2 regions of the Pseudarthrobacter sp. alpha12b genome follow, and region 2 is predicted to be linked to the other one. Evidence: riboswitches for the same ligand, from Rfam matches in the RefSeq annotation. Region 2 holds a riboswitch; the other holds the start of a gene.
The links. Region 2 has a riboswitch for glycine ahead of gcvP (aminomethyl-transferring glycine dehydrogenase). Riboswitches for the same ligand answer to the same signal wherever they lie in the genome.

Region 1 (4,416 bases), 420 kb from region 2:
CAGGACGGACCTTGCGGACCAGCGGCACCACCACCAGGCCGGCCACCACCGTGGCTGCCAGTGCCGGGATCATGGCAACACCCGCCGCGGACGGGGTCATTCCCCCAAGGAGCTGGAGGTGCTGGGCAAGGAACAGGATGAACCCGTTGAAGGAGAACAAGGCAAGGATGTTGGCGCTGATGGCCATGCTGAACACCCTGTTCCGGAACAGCGACATGTCCAGCAGTGGGTGCCGCAGCCGGTGCTGCCGCCGGACGAACGCCACTCCCATCAGCAGCCCAAAGAGTATGCTGCCCAGCCCCGCCGCGCCCGGTCCCTCGGTGGCCACCGCTTTGATGCCGTAGACCACGGGCACCATGACCAGCATGGAGAGCAGGATGCTCGGGACGTCCACCTTGCCCGGCGCGGGGTCCTTGGATTCCGGAATGAGGGCCGGCCCGAGCACCAGCAGGGGGACCATGAGTGGCACGGCGACGAGGAACACGGCACCCCACCAAAAGTGCTCCACCAGCCATCCGCCCAGGATTGGCCCCAAGGCGGCGCCGCCGGAGAAGCCGGCGGCCCAAATGGCCACAGCCAGCCTGCGGCGGTTGGGCTCAGGGAAGATGTTGCGGATCAGCGACAAAGTTGACGGCATCAGCATGGCGCCGAAGAAGCCCAGGGCCGCGCGGCCGGCAACCAGCCACTCCGGCGTGGGCGCAAAGGCCGTGGCGGCGGACAGTCCGGCGAAGCCCATGCTGCCAATCACCAGCAGCCGCCGCCGCCCAATCCGGTCGCCCAGGCTGCCCATGGACACCAGTAGTCCGGCCAGCACCAATGGATAGGCGTCAACGATCCACAGCAGCTGCAGGCCGGTAGGCTCCAGGGCGCGGGTGATGGCGGGCAGGGCAAAGGTCAGGGCGGTGTTGTCCACCGCCACCAACAGCACCGGAAACATCAGGATCCCCAGCGCAAGCCAGTCGCGCCACGGGCGGCGTGTAGCGGCGCTGTCCGCGTGGGCCGGTGTGTAGCGGATGGAAGTTGTCATGCAATAACTGTACCGTCTGGACGGTATAGTTTGAAACTCGAGCGCATTCCGGTTTCCCACCCGGTGAAGGGCATGATGGAAGGCATGCCCCGAAAGCCTGTAGCCCGTGACGCGGTCCTTGACGCCTTCGAGTCCCTGCTGATCGAAGTGGGGGAGCGCGCCGCAACCCTTGATGCCGTAGCCCGGAAGGCCGGGGTGTCCAAGGGTGGCCTCCTCTACCACTTTCCCAACAAGGAAGCCCTCATAGCGGTGCTGCTTGACCGGTTGGAGGGCCTGGCCCGGGAAGACGCCGACGCTATGGCTGCGGCTACTGAAGGCGCCGCTGCCTACTTCATCCGTTCCTCCGTCTGGGCTGACACTGCGCTGGACCGTGTCATCGTGGCCGCCACCAGGCTTGCCGAAGTGGCGCACGAAGAGACGCGGCGCCGGTTCGCAGCCATCCAGCAGCGATGGCTGGACGAGATTGCGGCCGATGTGGGGCCGGGCCTGGCCAAGGCGGTCCTCTACATGGGGGACGGGTTGTACTTCAACGCCATGTTGTCGGTGGGCCCTGCGCCGGAAGGGGGAGCGGCCGCCGACGTGGAGGAACTCCTGGCCGCTTTGGAGCGGCTCCGGAGGTAGTCCCGGCCATTTGCCGGGAGGGGCTGCGGCGTAGGACAATGGAGAGTTGTGAGGGCTGTCACCGGCCGTCATGATCCAACAAATGAATAGCCTTTGATCTGCGGCGGGAGAGTTCTGCCGGAAGTACAGGCAGGCGCCGTAGGAGCAAATCCTCCCCAGGAATCTCGCAGGCCCCCGTACCGCCGCGGCGAGGCACCTCTGGAAAGCAGCAGGCAGTTTCCTGCCTCCCTTTAGGGAGCGAAAAGACTGTTGTGCTCACCGACGGTGCAAGCGGGTCCTGCCCAGGCAGGCCACGCGGAAACTCTCAGGTCCAATACAGAGTGGGGAGGGACCCGAATAGCTGTGGCGTACCCTGCGCCGCCTGAATAATTGGAGTTCCTTCGTGTCGGTTACCCCAGCCTCCACCACCTTCGTAGACCGCCACATTGGCGCGCGCCGCCAGGACGACGTCGACACCATGCTCAAGGCCGTAGGCTACGACACGGTCGACTCCCTGGTTGACACCGCCGTTCCCAAGGTCATCCGCCAGGAAACCGCCCTCCGACTGCAGGATGCGCTCAGCGAGGTTGAAGTCCTCACCGAGCTGAGGAAGCTGGCCGCCAAGAACAAGACCGCCGTACAGATGATCGGCCAGGGCTACTACGACACCATCACCCCCGCCGTAATCCGCCGGAACATCCTGGAGGCCCCGGCCTGGTACACCGCGTACACCCCGTACCAGCCGGAAATTTCCCAGGGCCGGCTGGAGGCGCTGCTGAACTTCCAGACCATGGTCCAGGACCTGGTGGGGCTGCCCATTGCCAACGCATCGCTGCTGGATGAAGCCACCGCCGTGGCCGAGGCCGTGCTGTTGATGCGCCGCGCCAACAAGGCCAAGCCCGCCGCCGATGGCAAGACCGTCCTGGACATCGACGTGCTCCCGCAGACCATCGCCATCGTCAAGGGCCGCGCCGAGGCGCTCGGCTTCGAAGTTGAGGTCGCGGACCTGTCCAAGGGCCTGCCCGAGGGCGACATCAACGGCATCGTGCTCCAGCAGCCCGGCGCTTCCGGCCGGGTCTGGGACCAGTCCGGCGTCATCGCCGCTGCGAAGGAGCGTGGCGCACTGGTCACGGTGGCCGCTGACCTGCTGGCCCTGACCCTCATCACCCCTCCGGGCGAACAGGGCGCCGACATCGCCGTCGGTTCAGCCCAGCGCTTTGGTGTTCCGCTGTTCTTCGGCGGCCCGCACGCTGCCTACATGGCTGTCCGCAAGGGGCTGGAGCGCTCGCTTCCGGGGCGCCTGGTGGGCGTGTCCAAGGACGACGCCGGCGTTCCCGCCTACCGCCTGGCCCTGCAGACCCGCGAACAGCACATCCGCCGCGAAAAGGCCACCTCCAACATCTGCACCGCGCAGGCGCTGCTGGCCATCGTCGCCTCCATGTACGCGGCGTACCACGGCCCCGACGGGCTCAAGGCGATCGCCGCAACTGCACACGGCCACGCCCGTGCCCTGGCGACCTCGCTTGCCGCTGCCGGCGTTGAGGTCCTGCACAACAGCTTCTTCGATACCCTGACCGTCCGGGTCCCCGGACGGGCTGCAGGCATCATTGCCGACGCCGAGGCGCGGGGCATCAACCTCCGCAGCGTCGACGCCGACACCGTCGGCATCGCCCTCGATGAAACCACGACGCCGGTTATCGTCGCCCAGGTTGCCGACGTCTTTGGCGCCAAGGTTGCCGACAGCCGGGGTGAAGACCAGGGCTTCGGGCTGGAGGCCGCCGTCGAGCGTTCCTCCGACTACCTGCAGCACCCGGTGTTCAACACACACCGGTCCGAAACCCAGCTGCTGCGCTACATCCGCAAGCTTTCGGACCGTGACCTGGCCCTGGACCGCACCATGATCCCCCTGGGCTCATGCACCATGAAGCTGAACGCCACGGCCGAGATGGAGGCCATCTCCTGGCCGGAATTCGCCTCCATCCACCCGTTCGCACCGGACTCCCAGACCGAAGGCTGGCGTGAACTCATCGCCGACCTCGAGGCGGACCTGACCACGATCACTGGTTACGACCAGGTGTCCATCCAGCCGAACGCCGGTTCCCAGGGCGAACTCGCCGGACTCCTGGCGATCCGCGGCTACCACCACTCCCGCGGGGAGCAGCAGCGCAACGTCTGCCTGATCCCGGCCTCGGCCCACGGCACCAATGCCGCCTCCGCAGTGCTCGCCGGCATGAAAGTCGTGGTCGTGGCCACGGCTTCTGACGGCACGATCGACCACGATGACCTGACGGCCAAGATCGAGGCCAACAAGGACGTCCTGTCCTGCATCATGATCACCTACCCGTCCACCCACGGCGTGTACGACGGGGATGTCCGCGAGGTCTGCGATGCTGTGCATGCTGCCGGCGGCCAGGTCTACATCGACGGCGCCAACCTGAACGCCCTGGTGGGGCTGGCGCAGCCGGGCCAGTTCGGCGGGGATGTGTCCCACCTGAACCTGCACAAGACCTTCTGCATCCCGCACGGCGGCGGCGGACCCGGCGTCGGACCCGTGGCTGCCAAGGCCCACCTGGCACCGTTCATGCCGGGCGATGCGAACAAGGCCGCCCACGAGGACGGGCACGGGGTTGCGATTTCCGCGTCCCGCTTCGGTTCCGCGGGCGTGCTGCCGATTTCCTGGGCGTACGTGAAGCTTATGGGCGGTGAGGGCCTGACCGAAGCCACCAAGTCCGCGCTGCTGGCAGCGAACTACGTCGCGTCCCGCCTGAACGAGTACTTCCCGGTGCTCT
Region 2 (4,416 bases):
GACCACCCAGACCATGGCCACACCGCCGGGCATCTTGAACTTCGATTCCTCATGCAGGTGCGGCCGGCGGCGGCGGAAAGCGATGTAGCTGGCCAGGATAATCGACCAGACAAAGACGAAGCAGACGGCGGAGACAGTGGTCACCATGTCGAAGGCCTTGCCCACGTCCTGGCCCGCATACATGAGGACGACGCCGGACAGCAGCAGCACGCAGGAGAGGAACAGTGCGTTCTGGGGCACCTTCCGCCGGGACAGTTTGCCAAAGACGTCGGGAGCGTCGCCTTCCTGGGCAAGGCCGAAGACCATGCGGGACGTCGAGTAGATGCCGGAGTTCGCGGAGGACATCGCGGAGCTCAGCACCACGAGATTGACCACGGTGGCCGCGGCGCCCAGGCCTGCCAGGGAGAACATGGCGATGAAGGGGCTGTGACCGGCCCTGAACTCAGTCCAGGGGGTGACGGCCATCAGGATGATGAGGGCGCCCACGTAGAAGAGGAGCACGCGGATGGGGATGGAGTTGATGGCCTTGGGAAGGTTCCGCTCCGGGTTCTTGGCCTCGGCGGCGGTGGTGCCCACCAGTTCGATGCCCACGAAGGCGAAAACGGCGATCTGGAAGCCGGCCACGAAGCCCATGAACTCGTTCGGGAAGAATCCGCCGTGGCTCCACAGGTTGGTGAAGGTGGCAGGGCCGGCGTCGGACTGGAAACCGGTGAAGATCATGAACAGGCCAACGATGATCAGAGCGGCAATGGCAATGATCTTGATGAGTGCGAACCAGAACTCCGTTTCGCCGAACGCCTTCACGGTGGTGAGGTTCAGCAGGAGCAGGATGGCCACGGTGGCCAGGCCGGGAATCCAGAGGGGTAGTCCGGGCCACAGCTCTTTGGAGTAGCCCGCGATGGCGATGACATCGGCGATGCCGGTGATGACCCAGCAGAACCAGTAGGTCCAGCCTGTGAAGAAGCCGGCCCATGGACCCAGCAGGTCAGCGGCAAAGTCGCTGAAGGACTTGTAGTTGAGGTTGCTGAGCAGCAGTTCACCCATGGCACGCATGACGAAGAACAGCATGAAGCCGATGATCATGTACACAAAGATCACCGAGGGGCCGGCCGCCGAGATGGTCTTGCCTGAGCCCATGAACAGGCCGGTGCCGATTGCACCGCCGATGGCGATCAGTTGGATGTGGCGGTTGCTGAGCTGCCGCTCCAGGTGCGGGGCTCCGCCGCCGGGGGACGTCGGGGAATGGGTCGTCATTGAGGAACTCCATCGTTCGAGCGGCACCCGGGGTGTCGCAAAGATTGGATTTCCTCCCCGCTCTGTCTGGGACCTGAGAGTTTCCACATGCCGGCATGGGCGTGCTTGCACCGTCGGTGAGCCAGGACAGGGCCCGGCTGCTTTCCAGAGTTGCCTCACCGCGGCGGTACGTGGGCCTGAGAGTTTCCTGGGGAGGGTTTGCTCCTACGGCGCCTGCTGAACGTACCGGCAGGGCTCTCCCGCCGCAGGTCAAAAGCGTTTGCTTGCTAAATCAGTGTTCAGTTGTCGGAGGGCATCCATCCCAGGCGCGGTAATGCGCAGAATGGATTGTGGCGCCTCCGGTGATCCCGGCCGGCGAACAGAGCACCCAGCATCTTTGGGCCAGTTCCGCGGTCCGGCCGGATCACGGGGTTCAGTGTGGCGTCCGTCACGGACAAAAGTCAAACCCGGCGTTACGCCATCCACGTAACGCTCTGGAGCCCCAATTCATGACGGACCGATTTGCTCCCCGCTTCGCTTTGCCTGTAACCTGTGAGCCGAATCACCCACATTTCAATATGCCTTTCGAGCTGTGGCGGGAGAGTTCTCCCGGCCATCACCGGGCAGGCGCCGTAGGAGCAAATCCTCCCCAGGAATCTCTCAGGCCCATGTACCGTCACGGCGAGGCGACTCTGGAAAGCAGTGCTGCTCCGGCAGCACTCACCGACGGTGCAAGCAGGCCCTGATGGGTTTGCGGAATCTCTCAGGTCCAATACAGAGCGGGGAGGGACCCGATCCATGCCGTGCCACCCGTGGCCGGCCAAACCTGGAGTTCCTCATGACGATTCAATCCCTTCCGTCTGCCTTTGCAGACCGGCATATCGGTGCACGCCGCCAGGCTGACGTGGACACCATGCTCAAGGCCGTTGGCTACGACAGCGTTGATGGACTGGTGGACATCGCCGTTCCCAACTCAATCCGCCAGTCCAAGCCCCTTGCGCTCAAAGACGCGCTGAGCGAGGTTGAGGTGCTTGCGGAACTGCGCAGGCTCGCCGCCAAGAACAAGACCGCCGTACAAATGATCGGCCAGGGCTACTACGACACCATCACGCCCGCCGTCATCCGCCGGAATGTCCTCGAGGCCCCGGCCTGGTACACCGCGTACACCCCCTACCAGCCGGAGATCTCCCAGGGCCGGCTGGAGGCGCTGCTGAACTTCCAGACCATGGTCCAGGACCTGGTGGGGCTGCCCATCGCCAACGCTTCCCTGCTGGATGAAGCCACCGCCGTCGCCGAAGCCGTCCTCATGATGCGCCGCGCCAACAAGAACAAGGACGCCCGCGACGGCAAGACCGTCCTGGACGCCGATGTCCTCCCGCAGACCATCGCCATCGTCAAGGGCCGCGCCGAGGCGCTCGGCTTCGAGGTTGAGGTCGCCGACCTGTCCAACGGCCTGCCCCACGGCTCAATCAACGGCATCGTGCTCCAGCAGCCCGGCGTGTCCGGCCGTGTTTTCAACCACGCCGGCGTCATCGCCGAAGCGAAGGAGCGCGGCGCGCTGGTCACGGTGGCCGCCGACCTGCTGGCCCTGACCCTGATCACTCCTCCGGGCGAACAGGGCGCCGACATCGCCGTCGGCTCCACCCAGCGTTTTGGTGTTCCGCTGTTCTTCGGCGGCCCGCACGCCGCGTACATGGCGGTGGCCAAGGGCCTGGAGCGTTCCATGCCCGGCCGCCTGGTGGGCGTGTCCAAGGACGACGCCGGCGTTCCCGCCTACCGCCTGGCGCTGCAGACCCGCGAGCAGCACATCCGCCGCGAAAAGGCCACGTCCAACATTTGCACCGCGCAGGCGCTGCTGGCGATCGTGTCCTCCTTCTACGCCGTGTACCACGGCCCCGACGGCCTGAAGGCCATCGCCGAGCGCGTCCACAACAACGCCCGCGCGCTGGCCACTACGCTCGAGATCGCAGGCCGGGAACTGGCCACCGAGACGTTCTTCGACACTGTCACGGTCTCCGTCCCCGGCAAGGCCGCCAAGGTCATCACCGCTGCTGAAGCACGCGGCATCAACCTGCGTTTCATTAACGCCGACACCATCGGTGTCTCCACGGATGAAACCACGACGCCGGAAATCCTGTCCGCGATCGCCGTCGCCTTCGGTGCCGGTCCCGTCGTGGACGCGAAGGGCTTCGATCTGCCTTCGGAGGTGCTCCGCACCTCCGAGTTCATGCAGCACCCGGTATTCAACACCCACCGGTCCGAAACCCAGCTCCTGCGTTACATCAGGAAGCTCTCCGACCGTGACCTGGCGCTGGACCGCACCATGATCCCGCTGGGCTCCTGCACCATGAAGCTCAACGCCACTGCCGAGATGGAAGCTATCTCCTGGCCGGAGTTCGCTTCGATCCACCCGTTCGCACCGGACTCCCAGACCGAGGGCTGGCGTGAACTGATCAGTGGGTTGGAAGCAGACCTGGCAGAAATTACCGGGTACGACCAGGTGTCGCTGCAGCCGAACGCCGGTTCCCAGGGCGAGCTCGCCGGCCTGCTGGCCATCCGCGGCTACCACCGTGCCAACGGCGATACCCAGCGCAACGTCTGCCTGATCCCGGCATCAGCCCACGGCACCAACGCCGCCTCCGCAGTGCTGGCCGGCATGAAGGTCGTCGTCGTCGCCACAGCCGCAGACGGCACCATCGACCACGAGGACCTGTACGCGAAGATCGAGGCGAACAAGGACGCCCTTTCGGCGATCATGATCACCTACCCGTCCACCCACGGTGTCTATGACGCGGACGTGACCGAGATCTGCGAGGCTGTCCACGCTGCCGGCGGCCAGGTCTACGTTGACGGTGCCAACCTGAACGCCCTGGTGGGCCTGGCCCAGCCGGGCAAGTTCGGCGGCGACGTGTCCCACCTGAACCTGCACAAGACCTTCTGTATCCCGCACGGCGGCGGCGGACCCGGCGTCGGACCGGTCGCAGCCAAAGCCCACCTCGCCCCGTTCATGCCCGGCGACGCCAACAAGGCCGCCCATGAGGAAGGCCACGGCGTGGCCATCAGCGCCTCGAACTTCGGTTCCGCCGGTGTCCTGCCGATCTCCTGGGCCTACGTGAAGCTGATGGGCGGCGAGGGCCTGACCGAAGCCACCAAGGCAGCCCTGCTCGCAGCCAACTACGTCGC

Region 1: linked by a shared signal. The riboswitch ahead of gcvP (aminomethyl-transferring glycine dehydrogenase) and the one ahead of gcvP (aminomethyl-transferring glycine dehydrogenase) in region 2 are both predicted to bind glycine.

What each region holds. Positions count from the first base shown of each region.
Region 1 covers NZ_CP196746.1:4,483,386-4,487,801, forward strand. The annotation lists gene ACTAQI_RS20815 (MFS transporter) at 1-1,027, opposite strand, end outside; gene ACTAQI_RS20820 (TetR/AcrR family transcriptional regulator) at 1,112-1,648, shown strand; glycine riboswitch at 1,743-1,840, shown strand; gene gcvP (aminomethyl-transferring glycine dehydrogenase) at 2,031-4,416, shown strand, end outside.
Region 2 covers NZ_CP196746.1:4,058,533-4,062,948, reverse strand. The annotation lists gene cycA (D-serine/D-alanine/glycine transporter) at 1-1,254, opposite strand, end outside; glycine riboswitch at 1,409-1,506, opposite strand; glycine riboswitch at 1,820-1,919, shown strand; gene gcvP (aminomethyl-transferring glycine dehydrogenase) at 2,072-4,416, shown strand, end outside.